3 regions of the Brucella pseudogrignonensis genome follow, and region 1 is predicted to be linked to each of the others. Evidence: riboswitches for the same ligand, from Rfam matches in the RefSeq annotation. Region 1 holds a riboswitch; each other region holds the start of a gene.

Region 1 (10,815 bases):
TGCAGTCGAGGCACCGACACTGGCCGCAGTGCCGAGGACGGCCATAACCTGAACGCGGGAAAGATTAACACCCATACTGGCGGCAGCATCCGATCCTAGTGTTAGACTATCCAGGGCACGCCCCAGCGAAAACAGCATCACCCAGCCAATGAGGATAAATGGCGCTGCAAGCCACACATGCGTCATTGAACGATCAGCCAGAGAGCCAAGCATCCAGAACACGATTTCCATGGCCGCAAATGGATTGGGCGACAGGTTAAGCGCAAGCGCCGTCATTGCCCCGGCGAGACTGGTTACGGCAACGCCTGCAAGAATAACCGTCAACGTTCCGGCATGACGGCCCGCGAGAGCCTTTACCAGAAAGACTGACAGAAACGCACCGAGCAGCGCCAACAATGGCAGAGCCAGCGGGAAAAGCTGCGAAAGCCCGGTATAGATTGCGATCACTGCACCAAGGGATGCGGAGGAACTCACCCCAAGAAGTCCCGGCTCTGCCAGCGGGTTACGCAAATAGCCCTGAAGGGCCGCGCCTGAAAGCCCGAGCGAAGCACCGATTAACAAGGCAAGGATTGCACGTGGCAGGCGGATCTCGCGCATAACCAACACGATCACATCGCCCTGCCCAGCAAAAAGCGCTCGGATACTCTCACCCACACTTATCGATGCCGGACCAACCAGCAGCGAGAGCGCAAAGAGCGCGACGACCAGCAAACCCAGACCAACAAGCAGGAGATAAAAACGGCCAGTTTCAGTCACGCGCAGCCTCCGCGAGTTTTGCGACAGCCTCAACACTGAATGGCCCGCCACACACTGTCAGATTATCGTTGAGCGCCACCATCCGCGTATGGCCTTCAAGAGCACGCAATGCTGGATGCTCGAAATTCTCAAAGGCCAATACAGGCGGTCGCCCGCGCGAACCGCGAACAAGAATATCAGGTCTCTCCATTATCAGCATTTCCAGCGGCAGCATGGCTGAGCCGCGAACGCCTGCCTTGTCTGCAATATTATCAAGCCCTGCCAGACGGATCGCCTCATCAATAAGCGTGCCGCGCCCCGCCGTATAGCTATTGGCATAATACAGCGCCACAGTTTGCTTGCGATCAGGTTTTCTGATCGCCAATAAATCCGCATCCATAGTAGCAATCTGCCGTTCAGCTTCTTCTTCACGCCCCAACAATTCTCCCAGCCGCTTCATATGCGCTTTAATATCCTCAAATGATCGTGCAGGCGCGAACTCTTCAACCCGCACACCCAAGTCACGCAAGAGCCCAACCGTAGCACGCGAAGAAAATGTACCTGCCAGCACCAGATCAGGCTTCATCAGGAAGACTTCTTCTGCCTGTCCATGATTGACTGGCAATCCCTTCGCCTTCTCACTCATCACCGACAAAAGCGGATCACGCGAGAGATAGGACACCGATTGCAACTGCGAGGCATCCGCCAGCAACATCGCAAGCTGATCCGTGCAGACATTAATCGACACGACGCGTTGAGGCCGATCTTCTGCGAATGCAGAATGAAAGCCAGCGAGAAACAGGCCTGCCAGAAGACAAAGCCTGATATTCTTCACAACCGCCTGTTTACACGCCAACATCATCTTCAATCAAAAATTCCGCGTTAGCCCAATATTTATGGTGCGTCCTGGAGCTATGTAACCTGACGTCGTCTGATACTCCTTATCGAAGATATTCTCCACAGAGAGCTTAAGTTGCGACTGTGCATCAAAGTCATAAAGCGCAATGAAATCTGCCGTCACATATGGATTAAGCTTGTTGGTATTGGCAGCATTTGTGAAACGTGAACCGCGATAGAGCAGCCGTGCAGTCAGATCGAGCTTCTCGACCGGCTTGTAGCTAACTTCTGCCGTTGCCTTGACCCGTTCGCGATAAGCCAGATCATTATCACTGTCTTCATCAATCGGGCGTTTCAGATCAATAGAGCCTTTCACGCCCCAGTTCTCATTAAAACGATGAGACAGCGTGGCTTCAAAACCTGTAATGTTTGCCCGGGCAACATTATAGGGCAGATAGGATGGTGCTGTACTTATGATCGCATCACGCAACCGGGTTTGATAAAAAGCCATATCGAGACTGGTTTTATCTGTTGCCTGCCAGTTGAGACCAACTTCATAAGAACGGGATTTTTCGGGTTGCAGATCAGGATTTGCATAACCGGGATAATAAAGCTCATTGAAAGTCGGCGCTCGAAAGCCTGTGCCAAATGACGAGCGCAGCACCAAATCAGGCAAAACCTCATAACTGGCTCCGGCATTGTAAGTCACAACGTCGCCAAATTGCTCATTGTGATCATAACGCACGCCGCCATCAAAGCGTAACGCATCATATTCCAGCGAATACTGCCCGAACACCGCCGCCAGATCACGGCTGGTTTCCGCATAAACCGTCGTGGCATTGACCTCCTCGCGATAGGCTTCCACACCACCCGTCACCACATGAGAAACGCTGCCTGTTTCAAACTGCTTTTCAGTCGAAGCAAAAATGCCATAGCGCTTGGTTTCAAACAGATCAGACCCGCTCACGTTCTTACGGAAATTCCGGCTGTGGTCCAGCCCGGAACTGAGTTCAATCGTCGAAGACCAATCGTCTGTATGCTCAATACGTGTGCCAATTTTTCCATTGAACGCGGTCGTATAAGCCTCGTTAAAAGATGGCGCTGTAGCGTCATACTGGTTACGCCCGCGGGTCAACAGACCATCCGTATAAATCCGGCCCCAGTCGAAATCCTTTGCAAGCGAAAAGTTAAACGCGCCTTGCAGAAATCCGTCACGGTCCGGTTCATAACCAAACGTCCGCGGCTGTTTGAAATTATAGCCCTGCGTGCCTGTCACCGCCGCACCAAACGCATAATCAATGCCGTCTTTGCTTTGGCCTTGCAGAGACGCAAACGCATAGCCACCCCATGGATGCGTAACACCTGTCGTAACACTGCCACAGAAAGAACGCTCACCGCAGGCACCGCCCTGCTTGGTGATGATATTAATCACGCCGCCCATCGCATCCGCACCATATTGCGAGGAATGCGCACCTTTAGCGATTTCAATACGATCAATTGAACTCAGCGGAATATTGGCAAGCGATGTGGCACCAGTCGTGGCCGATGCAGTTCGCACGCCATTGACTAAAACAACAGTCTGTTTTGACGACATCCCGCGAATATAGAGATTGGAAGACGATCCCTGCCCGCCATTTGTGGCAATCGAAATACCGGGATAATGTTGCAGGAGCGATTGCAAGTCGGGCGCTGCCGAACGAGTTATTTCTTGACTGTCGATCACCGTAACGGATGACGTAGAACGCTGCAAAGACGTCGCACGACGAAGCGGTGTGACGACAATCGTATCAAGCACAAGGATATCCTGAGCATTCACGTTCGTCTGAGCGAATGCGTCAAGCGGCATAGCAACCAAAATGGTTGATGCGAGATAGGCCGATAGTCTGAGAATATGCATTAGTTTACTTCCTGCGCGCAAGCGTTGCTTCACCGCAGGTGTCAGAAATCAGGGCGCAAGCACCCCGTCTTTGTCCCACGGCAACATTTCACAATGTCACCGCTACGGACGGCCGCGACTGAACACCCCTCGTGTCAGCCATGGGTGACTGGATGCGGCAGGTCTCCTGACTTCCGGGTCTTCATCAATCCTCCGCCTTCCCGAACACGAATATTCAGTGGCTATGATCGCGATACCGATCATGGGAGGACGACTCTCCGGTCACAGTTGCGGGGGCAGTCTCGGTCTCAGCTCTTCAAATAAGCCTCACCGTGTTCCCTTTTCATCCACCCTCACGGGCAGAACCGTATCCTAGGATGAGCGATAGCAAGGGCACGATAGATTATCAACTGCAACATAATGCCCCTCTGAATCACATTTCGAATGAAGTGATCCAGAGGGTTGAATCATATGAGTTTTTATCTGAGGAAGTCGCGGAAACGGCGAAGCGCAAAGAAGAATAAAACGCTTCCAATAACGATCATGGCGAGCAATTGCGGCCAGACGACACTCAATCCCGCGCCGCGAAACAACACCGATTGCGCGAGCATCACGAAATGCGTGTTGGGTGCAGCCAGCATGATGTTCTGAATGATTTCCGGCATGCTTTCGCGCGGCGTTGTACCGCCCGAAAGAACCTGAAGCGGCAGCAGAACCAGCATCAACAAAAGCCCGAACTGAGGCATGGAACCGGCAATCGTTGCGAGAAAAATGCCAAGGCTTGTGGTCGCAAAGAGCTGCAATGCAGCACCCGCCAGAAACAGTGTCAGCGAGCCATTGATCGGCACGGCCAGAATGCCCTGTACAACCACGATCAGCGAGAAAGCGGTTGCCACCAGCACAACCATACCCATTGACCAGACTTTTGAGACCATGATCTCAAGTGGTGTGACGGGCATAACAAGCAGATGTTCAATCGTGCCATGCTCACGCTCCCGGATGAGAGCCGCACCCGTCAGAATGATGGAAAGCATCGTCACCGACGATATGACATTGGTGATCGCACCAAACCAGCCTTTGTTCAAATCCTGATTGAACCGCGCACGTAAGCCCAATCCAACGACCGCTTCTGCCTCACCGCGATAGCGATTAACAAACTCGTTAACTTCGCTCGAAACAATCGACTGCACATAACCGCCACCCGTAAAGGCCTGACTCATACGGGTTGCATCGACATTCAGCTGGATCGTTGGCGAACGTCCGGCGAGCAGGTCACGCTGAAAATTTGGCGGAATATTGAGTGCAAATGTATCAAGGCCCGAATCCATCCGTTTATCCATCTCATGAGATGAGATGAGTTTTGGCGGCACGAAATATGGCGGATAAAACGCCGTCGTGATACGGCCCGAAACGGGCGACTGATCTTCATCGACAATCGCAATAGCCGCATTGTTGAGGTTTTCAGGCATTGCCTTTGCAGCCGTGTAGATCGCAAGCGTAAAAGCATAAACGATCAGCAGCAAAAGCATGGGATCACGCGCCAGTCCGCGCAGTTCCTTCACACCAAGCTGGAATATGTTGGAAATCCGCATCTCAACCCGCCTGCTTCTTCAGAAGAACAATGCCGAGAACGGTCAGAACCGGTATAGCAATTAGCAGCGGCAGGAATGATCCGGCGAGATCAGAGAAATCGAGCGCCTTTGAGAAAGTCCCGCGCGAGATCGTCACGAAATAAGTCGTCGGATAAATCTTGCCGATAAAGGCGCCCGCCCCCTGCAAAGACGAAACGGGATCGATAATGCCGGAATATTGCACTGCCGGAATAAGCGTCAGCAATGCGGTGCCGAAGATCGCTGCAATCTGGCTATTGATGAAAGTCGAGATCACCAGTCCCATCCCGGTTGTGATGATGACATAGAGCAGCGCGGCTGTGGCATAGGTCAGGAAACTGCCTGTGAAAGGCACACGGAAAATGAACACTGCAAAGGCCGTCAACATCAGGAAATTGAGGAAGGCAAGCGCGATATAAGGCAACTGTTTACCCAGCAAAAACTCGAACTTAGTCACCGGCGTCACATAGAAATTAATGATCGAGCCAAGTTCTTTTTCGCGCACGACACTCAGAACTGCCAGCATAGCCGGTATCATCAGCAAAAGCAGCGGGATAACGGCTGGAACCATCGCTACAAGGCTCTGAACATCCGGGTTATAACGATAACGAATTTCGAGATTGAAATTGCCGACAGTGGCAGCGCTGCCATAAAGCTCGCGTGCTTTTTGTGTCAGCCAATTGGCATGCATTCCCTGCACATAACCGCGCACGGTTTCAGCGCGCGTTGGCATCGCACCATCAATCCAGGCACCAATTTCGACAGGACGGCCACGCGCGACATTACTGCCGAAATTCGGCGGGATCTCAATTGCCAGACTGATTTCACCTTCGCGCATACGCCGATCAAGATCGTCATAATCGGTTATAGGTGCTTTTTCGGTGAAATACCGCGAACCAGCAAGCTGCTGCGTGTAATCCCGGCTGATTGTCGTATCGTCACGATCCAGAACAGCGAATGTAAGATCCTCGACATCGAGATTAATCCCGTATCCAATAACGAACATCAGGATCACAGTGCCTAGAATGGCGAGCGTCGCGCGGATCGGATCGCGCTTTAACTCCAGTGCTTCCCGACGAGAAAAAGCCAGTACCCGCCGGGGATTTGGCAACCAACTGGAAGACGGCTTTTTGCTTTTCTCAACCTTTTCTGGTTGAGCTTTCACCGTCTCCTCAACGTCTTTCTCAGGCGCTGTTTCGCCAATCGCCTCTTCGAGATATGCAATGAAAGCGTCTTCAAGTGTTGCTGCATTGCGGCTTGCTGTGATGGCTTTTGGTGTATCACTGATCAACACCTTGCCAGCATGCATCAAGGAAATGCGATCACAGAGTTCCGCCTCATTCATAAAATGGGTTGAGACGAAGATCGTGACATTATCGTTGCGCGAAAGATCAGCCAAAATTTGCCAGAACGCATCACGCGCAACCGGATCAACGCCCGAGGTCGGCTCGTCAAGAATAAGAATATCCGGCGAATGGATCAGCGCGACAGCCAGCGACAGGCGCTGACGAATGCCGAGCGGCATCGAGTCGGGCAGATCATCCATAACCGCAGCCAAATCAAACCTTTGGGCCAGTTCCTTGATTCTACGTTTGGTGTCTTCTTCCGCCATGCCAAACAGCTTGGCGTGAAGCTCCAAATTCTGATGAACTGTCAGTTCCGAATAGAGCGAAAATGCTTGCGACATGTAACCAACATGACGGCGTATATCAATATCCTTTGGATCGACTTCGCGTCCAAACAGCCTTGCCGTGCCTTCACTTGCTGGCAACAAGCCAGTCAAGACCTTCATCGTCGTGGATTTGCCACAGCCATTGGAGCCGAGAAACCCAAAAATCTCGCCGCGTGGAATACGGAAACTCACATTATCGACCGCAGTAAAATTGCCAAATCGTACCGTGACATGCTCAGCTTCAATAGCGATGCCGGTATCTGTCTGCGTATTGCGCGGCGGCATAACCACTTCGCTATGCCCTTTAGTCAATTCTTCCGGCAAAAGCGCAATGAAAGCCGCATCAAGATTGGGCGTCTTCGTCTTCTCAAGCAATTCCTGCGGCGTACCCGTCGCTAGAATCTGGCCGTCATTCATCGCCACCAGCCAATCGAAGCGCTCCGCTTCTTCCATATAGGCTGTGGCCACAATAACGCTCATCCCCGGACGATCTTTGCGGATATCGTCAATCAGTTCCCAGAACTGACGCCGCGACAACGGATCGACGCCCGTCGTCGGCTCATCAAGGATCAACAAATCAGGATCATGGATCAGCGAACAGCAAAGGCTGGTCTTTTGCTTCATGCCGCCCGAAAGCTTACCCGCCGGACGATCCGCAAAAGGAGACATTCCGGTTCTCGCCAAAAGATCAGCGATACGGCGTTCCCGCTCCTGCTTGTCATGGCCAAACAACCGCCCAAAAAATTCGATATTCTCAAAAACGGACAGCGTCGGATACAGGTTCTTGCCCAAACCTTGCGGCATATAGGCGATACGCGGGAAGGCGGACTGACGATGACGCTTATCGGCAATATCCCCTCCAAGCACGTCAATCCTGCCCTGCTGCATAACACGAGCGCCAGCAATCAAAGATAGAAGGCTCGATTTGCCAACGCCATCAGGGCCAATCAAGCCAACCATGCACCCGGCTGGTATATTAAGCGAAATATCGCGCAGTGCTTGAGCTGATCCATAGGACAGCTCCACGCTTTCTGCACGAACGACAAAGCTGTCGTCGCCCACGCCAGCCCTTATCGAAACCTCACTCATTTTACGTTATCCGCAAGGTTCTTCGGCCATTCAGCATTAGGGTCGAGTTTCACATAAGCCATGCCCGGAAGCCCCGTCTTAACCTGCTGAATATATTTCTGAAGCAAATCCTGCGGAATTTTTGCCTTAACACGGAACATGAGTTTCTGACGCTCTTCCTCCGTCTCAACCGACTTCGGCGTGAACTGCGCAACATCGGCGACGAAGCTGATTTTAGCGGGAATCACATATTGCGGTGCGGCGTCGAGCACGATTCGAGCATCAGCACCAATCGCCACCCGGCCAGCCTGCGATGTTGGCAGGAAGAAAGTCATATAGACGTCGCTGACATCAACAAGATTAAGGACGCGTCCACCAGCCGACAGCACTTCGCCAGGTTGCGCAACGCGGTATTGCACACGACCCGGCTTTGGCGAGCGTAAAGTGGCATCGTTTATATCCGTATCGATTGTCGCAATAGCCGCCTTTGCGGCTTCCACTGAGGCCTCCGCATCGACGACTTGCGCCTTCGCTGAACTGATCGCCGCAGCTGTAGCCGCCAACTGTGCCTTTGCAGCTCCAACGGCTGCCTCAGCACCCTGCGCAGTAGCGCGATCATCATCGAGCACCTGCTGAGAGACGGTGCGTGATTCTGACAGTTGCTGCGAGCGAGCCAGACGGCGATTAGCAGCATCAAGCTGTGCTTCCCGTTGTGCGACAGTCGCCTGCGCGGCTATTTGCTCCGCCTCACGCTGCGCAACTAAGCTTTTCGCTGTGTCTATGCTGATTTGCGCACGACGAAGCTGCGCTTCTGCTTGTTTGCGCTGGCTCTCAAGCTGGGCAGTATCCATCCGCGCCAGAACGGCGTTTGCTTCGACAAACTGCCCTTCATCGGCAAGAATTTCGCGAATACGTCCGGGGCTTTTGGTTGAGACATCAATCTCAACCGCTTCGATGCGACCATTACCGCCTGCAAAGCCTTCCGGCATTCCGGGATCGCTTAGTGTTTTCCAGCCATAATAGCCTCCAGCTGCCAAAGCGACGACGACACCCGTTACGATCCACTGCTTGCGATTAAAGCCCATCCGAAATGACCTCCGCATCATCATTTTCTAGGCAGCACAGTAAATCGATATGCTGACCAATCTAACTCAAGTTGAAATAGCTGTATTTTACTTGAAAATACGTGCCTTGATTACAATCAACTATACTCAAATGCTGCGAAGTTTCATGGCTAAAATATCAGAATATTGAAGAAAATTCGCGGGTGCTGATTGAGAGAGATGGAGGGCAATGTTGACAGCACCCGCTGACTGTCGATCAGGGCAACACTGCAAAAAAAGATCGCGCTGGTGCGCTCGACAGATCCTTTAATGAGAAATTCTTAGCCGGGATGTCGCTTTAGGTTGGGCCTCGACATCCCGGGCCGTCAGTTCTGGTGGAACCTGACAACGATCAATCACTAGCACCAGTGCACAAATGCTTTCTTTGATTTAAATCAATTAGATAATAAATATCAGCAACCTCGACCGCTATTTTTGCGGGCGGCACTTACCCCAAGTCTTTTTCAGATATGCAGAAACGCTTTTAAGTTTGGGGTCAGACAGAAATCCTTGGCGGAAAAGAATACTGCCTTTTACTTCTGGTATGGAGTTGTTGAGATCAAGTTGCCGCTTGATTTCCTCAACACCATTTCCCTCAACCCACTCTGGTTCGGACTTCGAAGAACTGCCGGCACGATAGAGCGCCATACCGATATAGAGATCCGTCTTCGTGCCGCGCACAGTATCCGCCCACCAGCGGACGATCGGACCATAGGGCACATCTTTGCGTCCAGAAGACCAGTAAACTTGCGGCGCGATATAGTCGATCAAACCATCCTTGACCCAAGCACGTGTGTCAGCAAAATCACCATCATAATTGGTTTTGCCTGCACGCGTCGCGGAACCTCGCGGATCATCCGCCTGATTGCGCCAGACACCGCCCGGGCTAATGCCGAAGCGAACATGCGGTTTGATCGCCTTGATCCGATCCGAGATTTCCTGCACCAGTGTATAAGTATTATAACGTCGCCAGTCATACTTACTGGCGAACTTCGTCCCAAAACGCTTATAAGTTTTATCATCCTTGAGCGGCGAGCCTTGGGTTTCATAATAGAAATAATCGTCGAACTGGATACCATCGACATCGTATTTCTGAACGACTTCGGCAGTGATATTGCTCACCCATTGGCGCACAGCTGGAATGCCCGGATCAAGGACATAACGATCCGCTGAAATACCCACCCATTCCGGATTGGTCTTATAGACGCTCGGCGGGGAATCATTCGAAGAACTCTTCAGCTCTTTTCGTGTAGCAGGCCGCACATCCATCGAAACGCGGTAAGGATTAAGCCATGCGTGAAGCTCGATACCGCGCTTATGGGCTTCGGCAATTGCAAAACGAAGCGGATCAAAGCCGGGATCTTTTCCAAGCGTACCTGTCAGATAAGACGACCACGGCAGATAATCTGATTTATAAAAGGCGTCCGCAGCGGGCGAAACCTGAAAAATCACGGCATTAATGCCATGTTCGGTTGCCTCATCAAACATGCGCACCAGTTCTTGCTTCTGAAGCTTTACCCGCTCGGAAACGTTTTCAATCTGTGTCGAATCTCTGGATGGCCAATCCAGATTAAGAACAGTCGCAACCCAGCTCGCATGAAATGTATCGCAATCAAGTGGCATAAAACTCTCAAGTCCTGCTTTATTCAATTTGAACGCTATATCCAGTTTGATATGGATAAATTGCTACCTAATTTATAGGTTCAAATAGTCAAAGCGAGGGCACGATGTATAAGAATATACTGATAACCACCGATGGTTCAGAGTTTGCCGAACGCGGTCTTATTCATGGGTTTGACACCGCAAAAGCAATGGGCAGCAAAGCTACCGTCCTCATAGTAACTGCACCCTATTCGCTTACCGGACTTCCGGGTGGATTTACTGATAGTCCAGCTTTCATCGAACGTTATGAAG
Region 2 (10,815 bases), on a different contig from region 1:
GTGAAATCGATGCCTTCTTCCGAACCATAGAAAATGCGTTCGCGCGCGAGATAGCCGTGCAGGTTCATCTGGCCAAGGCCAATCGCATGGCTTTCGTCATTGCCACGGGCAATCGAAGGCACCGAACCGATATGGCTCATATCTGCAACAGCTGTCAGGGCACGGATAGAGGTTTCAATGGTCTTGCCGAAATCCGGGCTGTCCATAGCTGCTGCGATGTTGAGCGAACCGAGGTTGCAGGAAATATCCTTGCCAAGATGCTCATAAGACAAATCATCATTGAAGATGCTGGCTTCGCTGACCTGAAGAATTTCCGAGCAAAGATTGCTCATCGTGATGCGGCCGTCAATCGGATTGGCGCGGTTCACCGTGTCTTCAAACATGATATAAGGATAGCCGGATTCAAACTGAATTTCCGCCAGCACCTGGAAGAAGTCACGCGCGTTGATCTTCTTCTTGCGAATACGGCCGTCATCGACCATTTCGCGGTATTTTTCGGTGATCGAAATTTCGGTCATCGGCACGCCATAAACGCGCTCAACGTCATAAGGCGAGAAGAGGTACATATCCTCGTCGTTCTTCGCGAGTTCGAACGTGATGTCCGGGATCACAACGCCAAGCGACAGCGTCTTGATGCGGATTTTTTCGTCTGCATTTTCGCGCTTGGTATCGAGGAAGCGCATAATATCCGGGTGATGGGCGTGCAGATAAACCGCGCCCGCGCCCTGACGCGCACCAAGCTGATTAGCGTAGGAGAATGAATCTTCGAGCAGCTTCATCACCGGAATAATACCGGAAGATTGGTTCTGGATTTGCTTGATCGGCGCGCCGGCTTCGCGAATATTGGTCAGGCTCAGGGCCACGCCGCCGCCGCGCTTTGAAAGCTGGAGGGCGGAATTGATGGAGCGACCAATCGATTCCATGTTGTCTTCAACACGCAACAGAAAGCACGAGACGAGTTCGCCGCGCTGCTTTTTGCCCGCGTTGAGGAAGGTTGGCGTTGCTGGCTGATAACGGCCTGAAATAATCTCATCGACCATTTCGCGCGCATGCTGTTCGTTACCGCGGGCAAGGGCTAACGCCACCATACAAACGCGGTCTTCGTAGCGCTCGAGATAGCGCTTACCGTCAAACGTCTTCAGCGTATAGCTGGTGTAATATTTGAACGCGCCGAGGAAGGTCGGGAAGCGGAATTTCTTGTCATAAGCATGATCGAAAAGATCACGCACAAAATTGAAGGAATACTGATCCAGCACTTCCTGTTCATAATAGCCTTCATCCACCAGATAATCGAGCTTTTCACGCAGATTATGGAAGAACACAGTGTTCTGGTTGACGTGCTGCAGGAAATATTGCTGCGCGGCCTGGCGATCGCGATGCAGCTGAATCTTTCCCTCGTCATCATAGAGGTTCAGCATGGCATTCAGCGCATGATAATCCAGCGACGTCTCCGTAAGCTTCTGCGGCTTGCCGCCCGATGCAGCGCCAGATACTGGGGATGACTCTTGCTTTTCCGAAGCGGCGACCGTCTCGCGCTCACGGGTCAGGGTTGTGTCTGCCGTGTCCAAAATCGTTCCATCCCGTCTTTAACATTGTCAATGTCTTCATCCGTTCCCAACAACTCAAAGCGATAGAGGTAGGGAATCTGACATTTTTCCGAAATTATTTTGCCTGCAAGGCCAAAGCCTTCGCCGAAATTGCTGTTCCCGGCGGCGATAACACCGCGAATAAGCGACCGGTTCTCAACATCGTTAAGAAAGCGGATGACCGGCTTGGGAACAGCGCCTTTCGCACCACCACCGCCATAGGTTGGTGTCACAAGCACATAAGGCTCGTTCACCCGCAACAGGCCAGCATCGTCATCATGGTTTTCCAGCGGAATGCGCTTTGAGCGCATCCCCAGACGCATCACAAAACGATGCGTGTTTTCCGAACGACTGGAAAAATAGACGATCTGACCCATAACAAACCCCGGCAGTAGTTGAGGCTTATGCGAGCGAGCTGATCATATCCGGGCGGAACCCGGCCCAGTGGGATTCACCAGCAACAACAACCGGCACCTGTCGATAGCCAAGACCCTGAACCAGATCATATGCATCGCTGTCTGCAGAAATGTCGATGACAGCATATTCAATGCCCTGACGATCAAGCGCGCGGGTGGTGGCGGTGCACTGGACGCAAGCTGGCTTGCTATAAACGGTGACGTTCATTTTTTCCTCACTGGGGATAGATTGGGAAGGATTACAAACTGGAACAAAGACGCAAAAAACCGCACGCATTGCAAAATGCGCGTGACAAAAACTATAATTAAGAGGTAGCACGCTCTAAGCGCGCATCCTGTTCTTTAGCCCGTAAAGGGCGGACCAGAACTGGCCAGTTTTGAATTCCTGTTCGACATGCTTTTCACCCCGAAGCTTTTGAGGGGATATCCAGGGCGGCAAAAGACGCGGCAAAAACTTTGCCAACATTCTATCACGCACCAACCGACACCCCGCCCGTTGACGTTCTTGTTCAAGGCAGGTCTCCTGGCTCACGACTTAACGCCTTTGCCCACCTTCCCGGTATCACCCAGTGGCATTCGGACATCGGCTAACCGCTTACAGTTGCGGGGGCAGCTACGGCTTAGCCAGATCCATCATGGATATGGTGCACCGTATTCCCATCTTCGCTTCAATTCTCACGAATCGTAAGAACCTTGAACACAATATATAGTATCTGAAGTTAAAAACTCGTCAACGGATAGACGGATCAAATTTATTTAATGTTGGCTAATTTGAGGCTTGCCTGTGAATAGCAGGGATATCTACCGCTTCTGTCCACAGATCGGCGGAACCTATTAGGGACTGCCCATCTTGTGTGGGATTCGCCAAAGCTCTGCAGCCAGATAGCCATCGCTGCACACAATATATAGTGCCATTTCAGGCAGCGGAGCATATCAAGCCAGATGGCAGCTTTGCCGCATTTAGAAAATAAATTCCAATCAAAGACCCAACATTCAAATGGCATTAACAAGATCAATGACTTGGCTGCCTTCACGTCAGACCTCGAATTGAATCGATTGAAACCACCGCCTCTTGAACGAAGGGATAATTTGACAGCAATGCGTTTTATCCTGTATCGATCAGTTAAATCCTGAACATTGTTCAATATATTGAACAACTAAGAAGAGGTCCTCCCAAGCATCTCTTCAGACGACCGGTGCGCCGGCTGCATCGGGAAACTGTCGGTCTGGCTTTGCAATACGCGAAAGCCAGACCGGGTGAAACCCAGCGCCTTTGTGCCGGCGAGGTATGAGAGACCTTGGCTCTGGGAACTATGAACAAGGGTGGAAATAATGACTGTAGGTATCAAGCCATTTTCTTTCGACACGGTCGGCTCAATGCATGTCGAGTGGGAGGGCGCAAAGCGTCTCGGCGAAATTCTGGGCGAGCGTTTTTCGGAACGTAAAATCCTCATCGTAACCGACAAGGGCCTGCACAAAGCTGGCGTTCTCAACGAAGCCCTCGCTTCGCTGGAAAATGCAGGCTTCAGCATCAGTATTTTTGATGCCGTTGTTGCTGACCCGCCAGAAGCTATTCTCTTTGAATGTGTAGAACAGGCCAAGGCAGCTGGCAGCGACATTGTGCTGGGCCTCGGCGGCGGTTCCTCAATGGATATTGCCAAGCTTGCTGCCGTACTGATCGTCTCCGAGCAGGAATTGTCCGAGCTTTATGGCATTGGTAAAGTTCAGGGCACACGTTTGCCGCTGATCCAGATCCCAACGACAGCTGGCACCGGATCGGAAGTGACCAACATCACAATCCTGACGACTGGCGAAACCACTAAGATGGGTGTCGTTTCCCGCCAGCTCTATGCAGACTTTGTAATTCTGGATGCGGAACTGACCTGCGGTCTGCCAGCACTTCACACCGCAGCCACCGGCATTGATGCGATGGTTCACGCGATTGAAGCTTACACCAGTCGCATCAAGAAAAACCCGCTTTCCGATGCATTTGCGCGTGAAGCGTTGAAACTCCTGTCGGCCAATCTCGTTGCAGCCTGCGAAAACGGTAAAGATCGCCATGCCCGCGAAGCCATGCTGCTTGGCGCAAACTATGCCGGTCAGGCCTTCTCGAACTCGCCGGTTGGCGCCGTTCATGCTCTCGCCTACCCGCTCGGCGGCCATTATCATGTGCCACACGGTCTCTCGAATGCGCTGATGCTCGGACCAGTCCTGCGCTTCAACATGGCGGGGGCTGCTGAACTCTACGCAGAGCTTGCAGACCTGCTTCTTGGCAAGTGGGATGGCACAACTAAAGAGCGTTCGGCTGCATTCGTTGATTATATGGAAGACCTGATGAACCGCTCAGGCGCACCACGCCGTCTGCGCGACGTTGACGTCACTGAAGAAAGCCTCGAAACGCTTGCACGCGATGCAATGCTTCAGACACGTCTGCTGGGTAACAACCCTGTTGATGTCACAGAAGCTGACGCGCTGGCACTTTATCGCGAAGCATTCTGATCCAACAATCATAGTTAAAAACAGTATCCCGGGAGAGCAGGCATGAGTGCCGCTCTTCTGGAGTTTTGTTTCGTTTTTTCGGAGTAATATCTTGAGCACTGAACGCATCGACGGTCAGGAGCAGCCATATTGGCCTGCCGGACCGTTTAAAATTCGTCTGCCTTTCGTTCATTATAAATTCGAGTGGCCTGATTATTGTCAGGGTTTGCTGATGTGTGCGGTCGATCTGGCCGCCATTCCATTGATGGCAGAACTGCTGGGCATGCCATTTGAAGTGGCGCTAGCAGTCGTCGTTCTCAACGGCCTATTTTACCTTACCCATCACCTGCTTGGTGATCCGGTTGTTCCGGGTTGGATCACACCAGCCGTCCCGCTCATCATGGCTTATTGCGCCACCTTCCCTGAAGGTCCGGAGCGGGTGCACGCACTTGTTTCATTCCAGATGACATTGGGGCTATTGTCGATATTGATCGGCGCGACGGGTATTGCCAATCGCGTTATCGCGGCCATACCGCAAGCCATTAAATCTGGTATCATCATCGGCGCAGGCTTCGCAGCGGTCATTTCCGTTTTCAAGATCGGTGGGAACTTCGATATTTTCCCGTTCACCATCGCAATCTCAATCGGCCTGTGCTTTTACCTGATGTTCTCGCCGCAATTTGCTCGCCTCTCGCGCAACGGTGGTATTTTCGGCCTGATCGGCAAGCTTGGCATTCTGCCTTGCATTCTACTCGCCGTTGTTATCGCCCCATTGTTCGGCGAAGCCAAATGGCCAGAATTCCAATGGACGATCTCGTCACCTGATTTCACGACACTCTGGCGCGAATATACGATCTTTGGCCTTGGCCTGCCGCCACTCTCGATGTTCTTGACGGCTCTGCCAACTGTGCTTGCAACCTACATCGTTCTCTTTGGCGACGTATTGAAAACCAAGTCAATTCTCAGCGAAGCTCAGCTTCATCGCCCTGATGAAAAGATCGATTACAACGCCAATCGCGCACATCTCGTTTTTGGAATGCGCAACACCGGCATGTCTGTGCTCGGTCCTGATGTTACCATGTGCGGACCCGTATGGGCTGCGATGCAGGTCGTTATCTGCGAACGCTTCTCCAAGGGTAAAAAATCTATGCACTCGATTTTCGGTGGTGCAGGGTCTTTCCGCTGGGGAACCAATACCGGCCTGTTTCTGATGCCCATCGTTACGCTCGTGCAGCCGATCCTGGGCGTCGCACTCACCCTGACACTACTCATTCAGGGTTATGTTTCGGTGCGCATCGGCGTGATGGAAGCCCGTTCGCAGCGAGATCTCGGCATTGCCGGTGTTACCGGTGCGGTTTTGGCAACACGCGGCGCTGGCTGGGCTTTTGCAACGGGCGTTGTTCTCTGCCTGCTCATTTATGGCCGCGATTTTTTCAAGGGCGAAACTGACAGCACTTTCGTCAAAGACCAAAAGACGAAGTAAAAACATGAAAAGCCCCTTTCAAGCAAACAGGAAGGGGCTTTTAGAAATTCTCTGCTGACACGGTAAGAAAAAGCGTTAACGTATCCCAGAAAGAGCAAGTTCTAAACCTGCGAATGAGGTCTTAAATGCAAAATTATCAGCAACTGATCCATCATCAAAAATAATACCAACAGAAGCAGATTTTTTAATCGCTGCACGTAAACGTGGACCAACGTTCTGATAGGCAACACATACATTTTGATCACATTTATCTATCTTTACATGCACAATATTCCCACCGTCATCCAGCCCCAGATGAATCATCTTCCCCACTCCCGACTGAGGTGGTGCGCGCAGAATAAAAAAAGAGTGTCCATTCTGACTGGCAGCAAGTGACCAACTAAAAACATTGGCGCCACTACTATCAATAATATTCTGTGTTACATTACATATGCGCAACTTCGTTTTGAGGTTTTCATCACAAATCAAGGTCCAGTTTGGAAATGGCTCTATAATTCGCCGATACTGCCCAAGAGAAACACCTGACGGAACTTGAACATCTGATGGCTTAATTCTGTAAGATGTCTCTTTTGAAACTTGCGTTGTCGTTTCAGTTGCGGAGGCGTTGCCCACGACAAAAAGAGCTGATAACGCCGACAAGTACACCGATAAGATATCAGCTCTCTTAAACATACGACCTCCTTTAGTTGAATGTGTAGCTTACACCGCCACCCATACCCCAATGATGACCGGCATTCGTTGCAGCTACATTAAGTCTAATACGCTGGTTCTCGCTGGTGTAGCCAAGACCCGCAGCGAAGGCGCCCTCTCCACGCCATGCACCACCACCAATGGCCGCACTCAATTTCCCTGGACGATCATCATACCGCAGGGACGATGCAGCGAGGCCGATAGCTGCCGCTTGCCGAGCTTCCTTCTCCACATTGTCAACACGACCTGAAAGCATGGATAGCTTGTCATCCATTCGATGATCCATATCTTTCAACACATTATCCGTATATGACTTGGCGTCTTTTAACGTCTCCGTCGATTTAATGTCAGCATATGAATGAGCGTCCTCTGCCACCTTTTTCAACTGCCGTACATTGGTTACATCCAAATCTGCGGAACCATCAGAAATATTATGAATTGCGACAGGTGAATTGGGATCGCCGCCTACAGGAGTTATGCTATTAGAATTCGTGCCATCGGGGTTAGGATCATATTTGACTGATCTTTTTGAGACATCCTCTAACCCTGCCATTCTGTCATTTAAATTATCCAAACGGTGGTTCACAGCACCGAATGTGTCTCCAATATTGTGATACTCTCGACCGCCAATGTTATAAGTTGGAGCACCAATACTGCCATCAGAGTTAAAAGTGGAACCGCCTCCAAGAAGTGAAGCTAAACCACTGCCGAATGTTTTGAACTGATTATTGACCGTTGTTACTGCTTGATTGGTGGCATAAAGCTCAGAGCCGTTTACTGCGTCTGTTGAATCCTTTCCAATTCTACCTGCCGCAAGATTTGTGAGCGTTCGTTCCTTGCCCTTAGCCCCAATAGAAACTGTACTATCCGGTGCAGAACCTGCGAAGTTATAATCCACTCCATTAAGTTTAGTACCACTTGTAGCTACGGCAGCGGAAGTCTGAGAGCCAGCACCCAACGCAACACTGCCTGGGTTAGACGCATTTGAGCCAGTCCCTATCGCTATAGCATTGTATGAATCTGTAGACACCGAAGCTCCACTTCCCAGCGCAAGCCCACCGACACTGTCTGCTTTTGCATTCGCCCCAAAAGCGGATGAATTAACTGCGTTTGCTTGAGAGTTGTATCCAAAAGCACTCGCGCCTTGTGCTAAAGCATGAGAGCATCCCCCAACAGCTGTGGTAAAGTGGCCAAGCGCCCTTGCAGCATTTCCATCTGCCAAAGCGTATGATCCCTCCTGTAGCGATGCAGAATCATTACAACCTAAATCAACCGAGTCACTCGCTAGAGTTTTATTTTCACTGACTTGGCCTGCAAAGCCAACACCAATAGGCAGCCCTAGTATAAAGTACGCTCCCCCCAATAGAAGTATATTTTTTGTACAGGCTGTACGGTTATATTCGCATTTAACAAACATGAATCACCCCTTTAATATTAAAAATTACATTTTTATTGAAAACTAATTATTTTGAAAAAAACATGCCAATTTGTTTTTAGCACTTTATAATTTTTAAAAAAATGAATGATAGCAATATATTGCAATCAATAATATGAATCTAATAGGAGTAAAAATTGCGTAGTGAACAATATATTCTTCAAGTATCTATAGCGGTTACTATTTTTGTCGCAGGCTTCGGTGTCATCTTTGGCCTTTTGTCTGGCTCATTTTCTATTGTCTTCGACGGTGTTTACATGTTTGCCGATGCCGCCATGAGCGGGCTTGCGCTTGTTGTCGCGCGTCTGATTGCTTTATCTGCCCTAGCGGAGCCTCCGAGCGGAAAGTTACGAGATCGCTTCACAATGGGATTCTGGCATCTCGAGCCGATGGTTTTAGGCCTCAATGGGATCATGCTGACAGGGGTTGCGATCTATGCGCTTATCAATGCTATTGGCAGCCTTATGCATGGCGGTCGCGATCTCGAATTCAGTTACGCGATTTTTTACGCAATCGTTGCGCTAGTTGCCTGCCTCGGCATGGCTTGGTTTGAAACACGTGCCAATCGTAAGCTGAAGTCAGACTTTATCGCGCTCGATGCAAAAGCATGGATTATGTCAGGTGGCATTACGGCAGCGTTACTTATCGCGTTCTCCATTGGCTATGCGATTCAGGGAACACAATTCGACTGGATAGCACCGTATATCGATCCCGCAGTGCTTGCATTGGTTTGCCTTGCCATCATCCCAATGCCGATTGGAACGATCAGACAAGCGCTGGCCGACATGCTGCTCGTGACACCACTTGATCTTAAACAGCACGTCGATGAGGTTGCGAAACAGGTCGTAGAGCGCAACGGCTTTAAATCATATCGCGCTTATGTCGCCAAAGTCGGGCGTGGCAAACAGATTGAACTCTATTTCATCGTGCCAGCAGGCCAACCGGCAAAGAAGCTTGAAGAGTGGGATGCATTGCGCGATGAAATTGGCGATGCTCTTGGCGGCGAAGGCCCAAATCGGTGGCTGACGATTGCCTTCACCACCGATATAGAATGGGCCGTCTAATAAGCAACCCATTTGAACGCGTTAGTGAATGGTCGCAAGCACTGTATCAAGGCGTTTCTGAACAGGCTTGGGCTTCTTCGCAGCGACTATTTGCTCAAGATTGCTAGGATTATCACCAACCGTAATCAGTGCGACCATGCCCATTGAGTAATGCGGTGTGCATTTGACAAAATAGGCACCCGGCTCGGTAACCGTCAGTGTATAATTCTCATTGATCTTGCTTTTAAAGGGCTCAACGCCTGCCGGGATCATATCCTTGATCGACTCGACATTGTGGCCCTTATCAATCGGCATGAAGGTGATTGTATCGCCCGGTTGTGCCTTCACATAGGCAGGTTCAAAAACCATCGCGCCAGCCTCGCCTTTATTAAGCATATGAACCTCAAAGTTCTCGGCAAAGGCGGGAACGGCCGTCAGAATGCAGAGGCTCGCGGCGGCAGAAACGATAATCTTGCGCATCTCAATGATCTCCAAAGAGCTAGCTTCGGTGGCATCGAAATGATGCCCTGCAAACCAGCCTGACGGAGCCATAAACCTGTCGTTTCACACTCTCCTTGATTAAGATCAAAGGACTGAAAAAATGCTGATCAAAGCTGTCATATAATATTCATTCAGCAACACTGCATCACGCGAATCCATGCTCAGATGTCAATTTTAACCATTCGTTAACTGTGTTTTTTGGGTCACGGACATTGAGACAACGCCATACATCCCCAACTTGATCAGCTTGAATAATCAAATATTTTCAGCACGTTGAGATATGTTTCAAATTCAGCTCGCAAATGTGATCGCCATTTATGTTGACTATTAACACTTCGTTAACCACAGTTTGTTGCAATTGGTTACATAGCGTTATCGCAAGCATAGCATTTGGAGCAGGTACGAATTGGAAGCAGGTCGGCAGATAGAAAAGCAGTCCCTCGGCAAGGGGAACAGCACTGCCGTTTCACAGATGACCTCCTTTTGGGGTTTAATGCGTGCATACTGGGTGTCAGACCGCTGGAAAGAAGCGTGGGCACTGACCGCTGCGATCTTTATCTTCACAGCCTTTATCAGCAAAACGACGGTTTGGGTTGCTGAAGCTTCAGGCCATTTGATGAACTCCATTGTCAATGTGAAAAGCGCACCGGTTCAGAACCCATTGCTGGCCATTGCAATGAATGCTGGTGTGCTGATCCTGTTGATGCTGGGCAAAGACGTTCTGCTTGTCGGTTTCCGACACCTTCTGTCGACCACCTTGCACCGTAAGTGGCGCAAGTGGCTCAATGATAGTTTTTCTGACGCGATGCTTGATCGCAACCACACCCATTTCCATCTGCAACAGGGGAAAGGCGCAAATCTGCCCGACAATGTAGACCAGCGCCTGCAAGAGTCCATCAAGGGTATGACTGGTGGAGCCATAGGCCTCGTCATGGGTATCGTCGGTGTTGTGCTTTCAGCATTTTTCATCGGCCAGAAATTACTGGAAATATCGACCGAGGTCAGTGGTCTTGAGTTTCTCGGTTCCTATGGCGGCGCCGTTTTGGCCTTTGCCGCGATCATCCTCTATGTACCAATCGGCACTTTCATCGCGATCAAGATCGGTCGTCAGCTGGAAAGACTCAACCTCGGCATGCAAAAGGCTGAAGGTTCCTATCGTGGCGAGTGGACGACGTTGCTGCGT
Region 3 (10,815 bases), on a different contig from region 1:
ACGTTCTGCGAGATGCGCCATATCAACATTGGCAAGCGCACGATCAACGATCATATCGTCTTCGGAGGACCATGGAGAAAGTGCGCCGAGATAAGGAGTACGTCCAAGCTCGACTGCTTGTCGTGCAGTTATACGGTCAGTCGTACCTGCCTGCTGTTCAACCAATGCCAGTTGGCGTGCAATCTCCCGGCGATTGAGCCTATAAATAGGCATTCCGCCCAGCCTTACCTCGCCAGAACGGCTGCGGCGAACTCCAGAAAGTAGCGACAAGAAACTGGTTTTACCGGAGCCATTTGGTCCAATAATGCCGAGAAATTCGCCTTCTTTTACGTCGAGCGATACGTCTCGCAGGATCTCGACACCGCCTGCCGACCAGCTAACATTATGCGTTGAAAGCATCATGATTGCGCCCTCCTCTGCCCAAGAAGGAATGCAAAAGCCGGAGCACCGAACAGAGCTGTTATGACACCAATTGGCAAAACCTGCCCCGGAATGATGATGCGAGAGAGAATATCGGCAACAATCATAAAAGTTGCGCCTATGAGTGCTGAAGCTGGCAACAATCGCCCGTGACGGACGCCAACCACCATACGTGCCGCATGAGGAATGACGAGCCCGATAAAGCCAATCGATCCCACAATGGAGACCATAACTGCCGTCATCATGGCACTAACACCGATCAATACGGCATAGACGCGACGCACAGGAATGCCAAGCGATGCAGCCGATTCCGAGCCAAACGTGAATGCGTCAAGCGCACGCGCATGCCAAAGACAGATTGCAAGCCCCACAATACAGGCTGGTAGCGCAAGCGTCACATCAGGCCAGCGCACACCTGAAAGATTGCCCAGCAGCCAGAACATAATGCCGCGTGCCTGTTCCGCATTGGCAGCCTTGGTCACGATGAATGAAGTAAGCGCGTTAAAAAGTTGCGAGCCTGCAATGCCAGCAAGGATGATTGCGCTGTTGCCCCGCCCTGCTCGAAGTGCCAGCAAAGAAACAAGCGAGAACGCAATAATCGCGCCGATGAAAGCTCCCACCGAAAGCGAAAGCATACCAGCGCCTACACCGAGGATTGCAACCGCGACGGCACCTGTCGACGCCCCGGCTGAGATACCTAGAATATAAGGATCAGCCAGAGAATTTCGCAGCAGTGATTGCAGAACCACGCCAGATATTGCAAGAGCCGCACCGCAACAAGCCGCGACCATTGCACGGCTTAAGCGATAGCTCCAGACAATGCCTTCATCAATCGGTTCGAGCGGATAACCCGCATTCCAGACGCGGTTAGCAATAGTCTTTGCCACCACGTCGAGAGGTATAGACGTTTCGCCAATGGCAGCGCCCAGCCACAGCGCGCCGAGCAACAAGACAAGCGCGAGAATGCCAAAAAGCACCCTGCTGCTTGAGCTTCTCGCATTTAGAATTCCGGCTGTGGCTGAGCGTGTTGTCACTTGTTCAGGCCTGAATCTGCAATGGCATCAGCCAGTGTTTCAATGCCTTCGATGGTACGAATAGTCGGGTTCATCGCCTGTGCATCCATATCGAATACATGGCCATCCTTCACCGCAGGCATGAGGCTTGCAACCGGATCAGTCTTCAGGAACTCCCGTTTCACGGCAACATCATCAGCAGGGAAACGGCGACGATCCATAGTTCCAGCGACAATTATAGTTGGATTGGCCTTGGCAATGGTTTCCCAACCAACGGTCGGCCACTCTTCTTCACTATCAATAATATTATTGATGCCAAGTGTTTTCAGAATATAAGCTGGAGCACCGTTCTTTCCCGCAACATAAGGATCAATGTCGAGTTCTGCACTGGAGAACCAGACAACAGCCGAAAGCTTGCCATCGGCAGATGCGATCTTTTTACGTGCTGCGTCTTCACGTGCTTTCAAATCAGCAACAACTTTCGCGCCACGGTCCTGCACGTTGAAAATCTGCGCGAGCTCATCAATTTCCTGATAGACCTGATCCATGGTGAAAGCGTCATGACGCACGCCATCACCACCATCCGAATTGTCTTTTCCGATGCAATCGGCCGGAGACGTATAGACAGGAACGCCCAATTCTTCGAACTGCTCAGCCTTCGCAACAACGCCCTCTGGTCCAATCTGCCATTGGAACTGATTGGCAACGAGGTCAGGTTTTTCGGCCAGAATGCTCTCAAAGCTCGGATCATTATCCGCGAGACGCTTTACCTTGGCATTGGCTTCTTCGTAGCCCTTGAGAACAGGTCCGACCCACAAGGCCGTACCAACCATTTTATCGCCGAGACCCAGAAGATACATTATTTCTGCGCTGCTCTGACCAACGGCAACCGCCCGTTCTGGTGCATGTTTAAACGTCACGTCGCGCGCGCAATTTTTCAACGTCAACGGATACCGCGTTTCGGCTGCTTCAGCTGCAAAACCAGTTACGAAAAGACTTGCAGCGCCAACCATTGCGCCAAACGGCAACTTGCCGATGAGTTTCATTTGAATCCCCGAAATGATGTGAGAAAAGCCGTATCAAACGGCGGATGTGATCCGGCGCGTATAGAGAACGGACATATCCGGGGATATGAATGACAAAGGGAAGCGACGTCTTGCGACGTTTATAGCTGTCATAACCAACTCCTGCACCGGGCATCCCCGCCCGTGACAATGGACTACGTTAGACGGCAGGTCTCCTGGCTCACGAATATTCGCTGTTCATCTGCCTTCCCGAGCTAAACTCAGTGGCATGACGCTTGCAGCGTCACGAGGATGAACGGCAATCCGCTTACAGTTGCGGGGGCAGCCACGGTCTCGGTCCCTTTTGGGTCGCCCTCACCGTGTTCCCTATTAATCCCCTTCGCTCTCGGTCGGGGAACCGTCGTAACTCTATTACGTTCTGATATCCGCCAGGTCAAGCAACTGGAACCATTAAATCATCTATAAAAAATTGCTTAGGCTTTATGCTAATGAACGAGCGCTTACACAGTCACACGCTAGCGAATTTTAAATCCCTTTTATAACCGCCAGGTTAGGAGCCTTTACCTTGGGAGAGGTGTAGGTTTTTGGGGAGAGCTATCAAAAAAGATAGCAGCAATCGCAAGTGCAGCGTCGGCAGAAGACTAAAAAGTTTGGCACCTGCGGAACCGGGTGACGGCTGGGATAAGACCGCGCTCACCATGCGCAGCAAGTTACAGGCCGAAAAGAGTTCCGGCAGCGTTCAGGTTCTCAATGCTCCCGGTGCTGGCGGAACAATTGAGCTGGCGCAGTTCGTCAATCAAAACAAGGATGATCCAAGCCAGCTCATTGTCGGCGGCTTAGTTATGGTCGGAGCGACCTCGACCAACAATCCCCCTGTTAATCTTGACGCTATTATGCCGATTGCGCTCCTGAGCGGTGAATATGAATCCATCGTGACTACATCATCTTCCGACATTCAGAACCTTGGTGATCTGGTTACAAAGCTGACAGCCGATCCTGATTCAGTTTCACGGGGCGGCTGCTCATCAGCGCGCGGTACCGACCACATTACGGCGGGGCGTTTTGCAAAAGCTGTTGGTGTTGATCCTACAAAAGTGAACTACATCGCATTTTGCGGCGGCCGTGAAGCGCTTGCCGCAATCTTCGAAACTCAGGTGACTGTCGACATTTCCAGCGATGAGCGTATTAAAGGTATAGATTCACCGACCTTCAAGGAAGGTGGCGTTGATCTTCCTATCCAAAACTGGCTCATGGTGGGTGCAGCAACCGATATTACTGCGGAATAATAAGCGGGAATCAAAGCCAAGGTTGATAAGATGGTGAAGTCTAAATCCTGGAAGAAAGCACTCAAAGATAATGGCTGGGCAGACACCCATCTTGCAGGCGATACCCTCAAGGAGCAGCTTAAGAAAGACGTCACCGCGAAAGGAACCTTACCCAAGGATATAGCCTTGTAAAATTACAACCACCGAAAAAGTGGGAAAGCGCGGTTTGGACTTGCTTCGGAAAAGTGGAGAGTCATTTTTCGACTATGCGGCCGTTCATTGGAAGTGAGCCGGGCTCAAATAGTCAAGTGAAGAATGACGGCTGACGGAATTGTAGAAGCCCTCGATATATCGGGCAATAGCTATTTCTGCATCTTGCCTTCTATGAAATATCGTTCTCCAAATCAGCTCTGATTTTAACATTTTGAAGAATGTTTCCACCATCGCGTTATCGATATGGGATTCCACTTTCTCAACACTGCCTAGCACCACTTTGGCAGATTAACCAACGATTAACGATGATCGGCCATCTTTGGCCCCTTAAAAGGGGTGTGATGGATGGTGGAGCGGAATATTGCACTGGCGGATTGGTTGAAGCCGTTTGTTGAGAAGCTAGGTCACAAAAACGGCGGCAGATATGCCGGTATATGTTTTGGGCCTGATCGGACTGGGTGATCGCAAGAGTATCGAGCCGATGGCGGAACGCATTGCGCCTGATCACTACGATCGTCTGCATCATTTCATCTCGGATGGGATTTGGGACGTCAGTCCGTTTGAGACGGAGCTGGCTGTACAGGCTGACAGAATAGTCGGAGCCTCAGACGCCTTTCGGGTGATCGACGATACGGGTCTACCGAAGAAGGGTGATCATTCGGTGGGGGGCGCCACAATATGCTTCGATGCTGGGCAAACGCGCCAATTGCCAGACGTTGGTATCGCTGACGTTAGCACGCGAGGCGGTTCCAGTTCCGGTTGGTTTGCGACTGTTCTTGCCGGAAAGCTGGACCAGTAACCAGGATCGGATGGTGAAGGCTGGCGTCCCCGAGGAGATGTGCTTATCCCCATGGTGTCGCCCCGATTTTTCCGGTTTCCGGTCACGGCAGGCCGCGCAAGCATTCGATCCCTGACACCCTGTCGAGGGCGGCCGAAGCGATCCTGGAAGGAGGTCAGTTGGCGTCGCGGAACGAAAGGTCGCCTGACAGCGCACTTTGCTGTGCTCCGCATTCGGATCGCTGATGGTAGTCCGCACCGTATCTTCGACAAGGGACAGCAACATATGCCGGGCGAAGCAGCGTTAAAGCAGCTGGCAACTGCCATCAAAGCCCGATGGGTCTGCGAGCAGGCGCATCAACAAATGAAAGAAGAACTCGGCCTTGATCACTTCGAAGGCCGATCATGGCAAGGTCTGCATCGACACGCGCTGATGACAATGATCGCTTATGCCTTCCTTCAACATCAGCGCCTACACCAAGTCAAGCGGGAAAAAAACCAAGAGGCACGGCCCGCCTAAACCGACACTGCCAGCCATACGACACGCAGTCATGAACACCCTCCCATCAACGTCAGCCCCAGACGATGTCCGCACTGCTGAATTCGCTTCAGACCGCCAAAATGTATTCTGCCAAAGTAGTGTTAGTATTCTTTTATGGCTCAACGGAAGCTGTACTGCCTTTCAGATTGACTGGGAACGCATTGCCACAGTTCAATCGTAAGACAAAACTAAAGTGTCTTTACGCCAACCTGAGAACACGCAGCTAAAATAAGATTAATGTAACTTCATGTTTTCGTACACTTAAATCGCGATTCAAGTGAGCGCATCTGTTCCATATTGAGTGGTCTAATTGCTCTATCATTCAGCAGATAAAACAGTCGTGCTGTTTCTTCGAGTTCTTCCGTCGCATATTGCGCCTCATGTAAATTACGACCAGAAACCACAGGACCGTGATTCGCCAGAAGCACGGCATGATGATTCTTGGCCATGTCTTTGACTGCATAAGCTAGTTTCTCATCGCCCGGAGCAAAATAGGGAACCAGTGGCAAGCGCCCTACCCGCATCACATAATAAGCGGTCAAAGGTGGCAGCACATTTTCTGGATCAACATCAGCCATAATGCTGGCTGCAACTGCATAAGTCGAATGCAAGTGCACAACAGCTCCTGCAGACTGACGCTCGCAATACATACAAGAATGCAAAAATGCTTCCTTGGTCGGTCGGTCACCGCTTATCAAAGTGCCGTCAGCAGTGCACCGCGAAAGCCTTGCAGGATCGAGAGTGCCGAGCGAGCAATCAGTCGGTGTCATCAGCATCGTGCCATCGCTCAGCCGTGCACTGATATTGCCTGTAGAGCCAAATGTCAGACCGCGATCAAAGATCGACTTTCCGACGGCGCAGATTTCATCTCGCAAACGGGTTTCTTCCGACATTATTGCGATCACGCCATCATCTCCCAGGCTTTGATGAAAAATTCATCCGAGCCAAAATTACCCGATTTAAGAGCAAGCCTCACCGGCCCTTCGCCTGCGGATGTCACAAGCGGCACACCGGGATCAATCTCCCGGCCAATCCAGAAAGCCTCAGCCCCCAGCGCTTGAACCACGGCACCGGACGTCTCACCGCCAGCAATGATAAAGCGATTATATCCCTGCTTAGAAAGACCAGCTGCAACCTCGCCAAGAAGTTTCTCAACGACGAGACCTGCAGTTTCCCGGCCAAGTTCTTCTTGTGCCAGTGCAACGATATCAGGCTCGGCAGACGAGTAAACGAGTGGAGGCAATAGGCTATCACGATGTGATCTGACGAAAGCAATCACGTCGCCGGGTGTGGTTTTTCCGCCGGCAATATCCAATGCATTCAACTGCATTGATGGGACACCATGAACCTTCGCCGTCTCAATCTGTCGCCGGGTTGCAGCTGAACACGAGCCAGCCAATATGACGCCGCCGCCAATAGCAATCGGTGTTTCTGAGCGACCACCAGTCTCACGTAGCAGCCCTGACATACGAAAATTTTCGGGCAAGCCCTGAGCGACCGCAGAACCGCCTGTAACCAGCTTCAAATCACGCACCGCACGCCCGATAGCGCGCAAATTCATATCATCAATCGCATCCACGATTGCGATCCCATTCAACTCGGCCAGCACATCCGCAATAGTATCTGCTCCTGACGCCACCACCTGATGGGCAACCAGACTAACCTCATTTGCAGATTGTCGTTGCAGAACACGGACGAGGTTAGGATCGCACATCGGCGTAAGCGGATGGTCGCGCAGCGGACTTTCCGACAGCAGTTGGTTACCAACAAACAAGTGGCCCTGAAAAACTGTGCGCCCATTGGCCGGAAAGGCGGGACAAGCGATCGTTCGGCTCTCGCCAACAAGTTTCAGCAGTGCATCCGTAACAGGGCCGATATTGCCCTTATCGGTTGAATCAAAGGTCGAACAGTATTTGAAGAAGAGCTGTTTTGCACCTGCTTCAAGCAGCAGTTTTGCTGCACCAATCGATTGTTTAATCGCCGCCTCTGGCTCGATTGTACGGGACTTAAGTGCAATGATCACTGCATCAGCATCACCAAACTGCGATGTATCGTTGGGCAGACCATTGACCTGCACAACATTCATTCCTTCACGTGATAGAATAAGGGCAAGATCAGTCGCACCGGTCAGATCATCGGCAATAGCACCAAGAAGCATAGTCATCTCCTACTGCATTATCGGAGGCGCGGCTCAATAGAGCCAGCGCGCAGGAACGATAACAATTTGCGGGAACAGCCATAACAGAACCAGAACCGCAAACTGTGCGAGAATGAAAGGGACAGCACCGCGCTCCACATCCATGTATCGAACTTTTGCGACCGCGCAGGCCACATTCAGAACGGCGCCCACCGGCGGTGTAATCAGGCTTATTGCAGCCGTCATGATGAACATCACACCAAAATAAACAGGGTCAATGCCCGCCTGTTTGGCGATTGGCAGAAGCACTGGTGTCATGATCAGGATAGTCGGAATGAAATCCAGCGCTGTACCGATCACGATCAACAGCAGCAGCATAACAGCCATCAGAAGCAACGGACTTTCACGCAGTGGACCAAGCCAGCCAACAATTTCGGCTGGAATGTTTGCAATCGCGATCATATAGGCTGTGATGGAAGCGGCTGCGACCAGAAGCATTACGGCTGATGTCGTCAGCACTGCACTCACAAAGCAATGATAAAGCTTGGCTAGTGAAATTTCGCGATAGACAAAGCACCCGATGAACAGAGCATAGACGCAAGCGACAACGCCAGCTTCTGTGGGAGTGAATATTCCGGCCTTCAGTCCGCCAATAATGATAACGGGTAGCATGAACGCAAAGCCTGCATCCATTGCTGCTTTACCAACATCTTTCCAGCTCGAACGAGGCAGAACAGCGGTATTTTCCTTACGGCTTAGCAACCACCAGGCCACAGCAAGCGAGAGCGCCATTAACAGCCCTGGCACAATACCAGCCATAAACAATCGTGTTATCGAGACGCCACCGGCAACGCCAAACACGATATATCCGATTGAAGGCGGCAAGACGGGCGCGATGATACCGCCTGCGCTGATAAGACCAGCGGAACGGCCTAGGTTATAGCCAGCATCGCGCATGATTGGGATCAGCATGCCTGCCAGCACTGCAGTATCCGCAATCGCCGATCCAGAAAGACTTGCAAGCAGAAGTGCCGTCACAATAGCAACATAGCCCAAACCACCTTTGAGATGCCCAACGAGCGTCAATCCGAAATTGACCAAACGGCGCGACAAACCGCCAACATTCATCGCCTCGCCAGCGAGCAGGAAGAAAGGAATAGCCAGTAGCGGAAAACTATCCGCGCCATTGGTCATTTGCAGCGCAATCAGCTGCCAATCGAGCATTCCAAGCCACCACATCATGGCAATGCCGCTGAGGATCAGGCCAAAGGCGATGGGGGTTCCGATAAGAAGTGCTGCAATAAGCACAACGATAAAAACAACAAGCGTGGTCATTTTGAGCGATCCTCACTGTGCTGATTTTTAGCAAATGTGAAAAGCGCACAAATCAGATCAATGAATGCGACAACCGCGATCATTACACCTGCTATCAGCGGGGCCGCGTAGACCACACCCATCGGAATACCTGAAATAGGCGCTTTGTTGGCCATATTGGTGATCGTCTGATCATATGCGCCAGCAACCAGAAAGCAGCAGCAGGCGATGATAATTATATTTGTGAGCGCGCGGCAAATGATAGCGGAGGTGCCGGTTAAACGCGCTGTCAGGATATCCACACCGAGATGTTCATGGCGGCGTGCGACGACGACCGCACCAACGAATGAAATCCACACAAACATCATGCGGGACACTTCATCCGTGATCGTAATGCCGGTATCAAACCCATAACGCATGACGACGTTCGCAAAAACCAGTGCCACCATTGTGGCCAGGATCATAGCAAGAAAGGCTTCAAGCGCCTTAAATCCCCAATCTGAAATCTGTTGCAAGACACTCACAGATTGATCTCCCCCTCAATTGCGAAGACACGCGACGGCGCGCCATCGGCATTAACAACCTTGAGCGGAGCAGCGGAAAGCAAAAACCGTTTGCTTGTCAGGGCTGCTGTATTGACGACATATTCAATCAGCGTAACGCCTGCACGCAGCAAAACATCATGCGTGACATGCTCTTCGTCAGGAACACGAATACCGTCGAGAAGAAGTCGGATTGGGTAGTCTTGCGGGAAGTCGACTGCAAGTGCGCGGGGTTTTAACTTCAGAAGATACTCTGATGCCTCACGCGTCAGCCACGGCGCATCGGTCCAGAATTCGCGGGTTTGATAATCACGGCGCTGATCCCACTGCGTTGAAAGCAGCAATATATCGCCTTCCTTACCACCCGGATTTGTAGAAGCCAGTTGTTCTGCGGTGATCGCACTATTCTCTGGCACGTGAGACAAATCGAACAGGCGACACGCACCGACGACATTTTCAAGCTGTGTCGCCTCAATCGTAGGCGCACCGGCAATAAAGTGCGCCTGAGCATCGACATGCGTGAAACCGTGGCACGTGGTTGCCAGCGACGTCACGCGGAACTGATCCCCGCCCGACTTGTCACCCTTTACGTGCACCTGTGGGTTCCATCGAAAATGATCGGATATAGGCATGCTGAGATCAACGATGCGCATCTGGCTTTCCTGCTCAAGTATTTCACATTCAGATGCGTCAAATCTGAATGGCATGACACTGCGACGAACTAAAATGAGGCATGACGGGCGCAGATTTTTATGATCTGCGCCGCAGTGATGGGATGAGTTTATATCAGCCGAGTGCTGCGATGCGATCTGGCAATTCTGCGCCAAACTGGGTAGCAAAGGCTTCTCGTACTTTGTCGGCCACAACAGCGCGCAGCGCTTCACGATCCGGCGTTTCGACAACTTCCATCCCTTCGGATTTAAGTGTCTCCAAGCTGGAAATCTCACGCTCAGCGTTCATCTGGCGTTGCTTGACAGCTGCTTCACGCGCAACCGCTACCAAGGCCTCCCGCAATGCCGGGTCCATTGCATCAAGCTTCGTCTTGTTCGTAACCAATGGCGATGTGGTAAACGCGTGCTGGGTGAGTGAAAGGTAACGCTGCACTTCGTTGAACTTCGAATTGAGGATCAGTGTGGTGGGGTTTTCCTGACCATCAATCGAGCGCATTTCAAGCGCTGTGAACAACTCAGTGAAAGCCATAGGTGTTGGAACGGCTCCAAGCAGTTCAAATGCTCTGATATGTGCCGGGTTCGGCGTGGTCCGAATTTTAAGGCCTTTCAGGTCGTCAACACCATGAACAGGACGACGGCTGTTGGTGACATTGCGCCAGCCAGTCTCCCATGTTGCCAGCGCAACAATGCCTGACGGCTCAAGCTCTGCACGCAACTCATCACCAATTTCTCCGTCTAAAACCGCTGCAACATGGTTACGATCTTTGAACAGGAATGGCAGATCAAGCACATTGAGCTTTGGCGCAAGCCCGGTAAAAAATGGATTCCCTGTCACCATAATATCAATCGTGCCACCGCGCACCGCATTGATCATGGTGGAATCATTACCAAGGATTC

What was found. Region 1 has a riboswitch for cobalamin ahead of RI570_RS02070 (TonB-dependent receptor domain-containing protein). Riboswitches for the same ligand answer to the same signal wherever they lie in the genome.
Positions count from the first base shown of each region.
Region 2: it holds a riboswitch for cobalamin, as region 1 does, so the genes downstream of both, nrdH (glutaredoxin-like protein NrdH) here and RI570_RS02070 (TonB-dependent receptor domain-containing protein) in region 1, are expected to answer to the same signal.
Region 3: it holds a riboswitch for cobalamin, as region 1 does, so the genes downstream of both, RI570_RS16445 (ABC transporter substrate-binding protein) here and RI570_RS02070 (TonB-dependent receptor domain-containing protein) in region 1, are expected to answer to the same signal.

Region 1 covers NZ_JAVLAT010000001.1:411,434-422,248, forward strand. The annotation lists gene RI570_RS02060 (iron ABC transporter permease) at 1-756, opposite strand, end outside; gene RI570_RS02065 (ABC transporter substrate-binding protein) at 749-1,594, opposite strand; gene RI570_RS02070 (TonB-dependent receptor domain-containing protein) at 1,604-3,469, opposite strand; cobalamin riboswitch at 3,608-3,833, opposite strand; gene RI570_RS02075 (ABC transporter permease) at 3,928-5,040, opposite strand; gene rbbA (ribosome-associated ATPase/putative transporter RbbA) at 5,042-7,819, opposite strand; gene RI570_RS02085 (HlyD family secretion protein) at 7,816-8,883, opposite strand; gene RI570_RS02090 (glycoside hydrolase family 10 protein) at 9,331-10,524, opposite strand; gene RI570_RS02095 (universal stress protein) at 10,629-10,815, shown strand, end outside.
Region 2 covers NZ_JAVLAT010000002.1:128,689-139,503, forward strand. The annotation lists gene nrdE (class 1b ribonucleoside-diphosphate reductase subunit alpha) at 1-1,568, opposite strand, end outside; gene nrdI (class Ib ribonucleoside-diphosphate reductase assembly flavoprotein NrdI) at 1,544-1,963, opposite strand; gene nrdH (glutaredoxin-like protein NrdH) at 1,989-2,210, opposite strand; cobalamin riboswitch at 2,498-2,713, opposite strand; gene RI570_RS12010 (iron-containing alcohol dehydrogenase) at 3,335-4,501, shown strand; gene RI570_RS12015 (hypothetical protein) at 4,593-5,963, shown strand; gene RI570_RS12020 (invasion associated locus B family protein) at 6,039-6,635, opposite strand; gene RI570_RS12025 (YadA-like family protein) at 6,646-8,070, opposite strand; gene RI570_RS12030 (cation transporter) at 8,226-9,152, shown strand; gene RI570_RS12035 (pseudoazurin) at 9,174-9,611, opposite strand; gene RI570_RS12040 (ABC transporter ATP-binding protein/permease) at 10,039-10,815, shown strand, end outside.
Region 3 covers NZ_JAVLAT010000002.1:1,109,862-1,120,676, forward strand. The annotation lists gene RI570_RS16435 (ABC transporter ATP-binding protein) at 1-402, opposite strand, end outside; gene RI570_RS16440 (FecCD family ABC transporter permease) at 399-1,427, opposite strand; gene RI570_RS16445 (ABC transporter substrate-binding protein) at 1,451-2,479, opposite strand; cobalamin riboswitch at 2,646-2,875, opposite strand; partial or broken gene RI570_RS16450 (Bug family tripartite tricarboxylate transporter substrate binding protein) at 3,065-3,915, shown strand; partial or broken gene RI570_RS16460 (IS3 family transposase) at 4,000-4,176, opposite strand; partial or broken gene RI570_RS16465 (IS701 family transposase) at 4,282-5,233, shown strand; gene otnC (3-oxo-tetronate 4-phosphate decarboxylase) at 5,500-6,147, opposite strand; gene otnK (3-oxo-tetronate kinase) at 6,156-7,412, opposite strand; gene RI570_RS16480 (TRAP transporter large permease subunit) at 7,446-8,726, opposite strand; gene RI570_RS16485 (TRAP transporter small permease) at 8,723-9,229, opposite strand; gene RI570_RS16490 (cyclase family protein) at 9,226-9,900, opposite strand; gene RI570_RS16495 (TRAP transporter substrate-binding protein) at 10,034-10,815, opposite strand, start outside.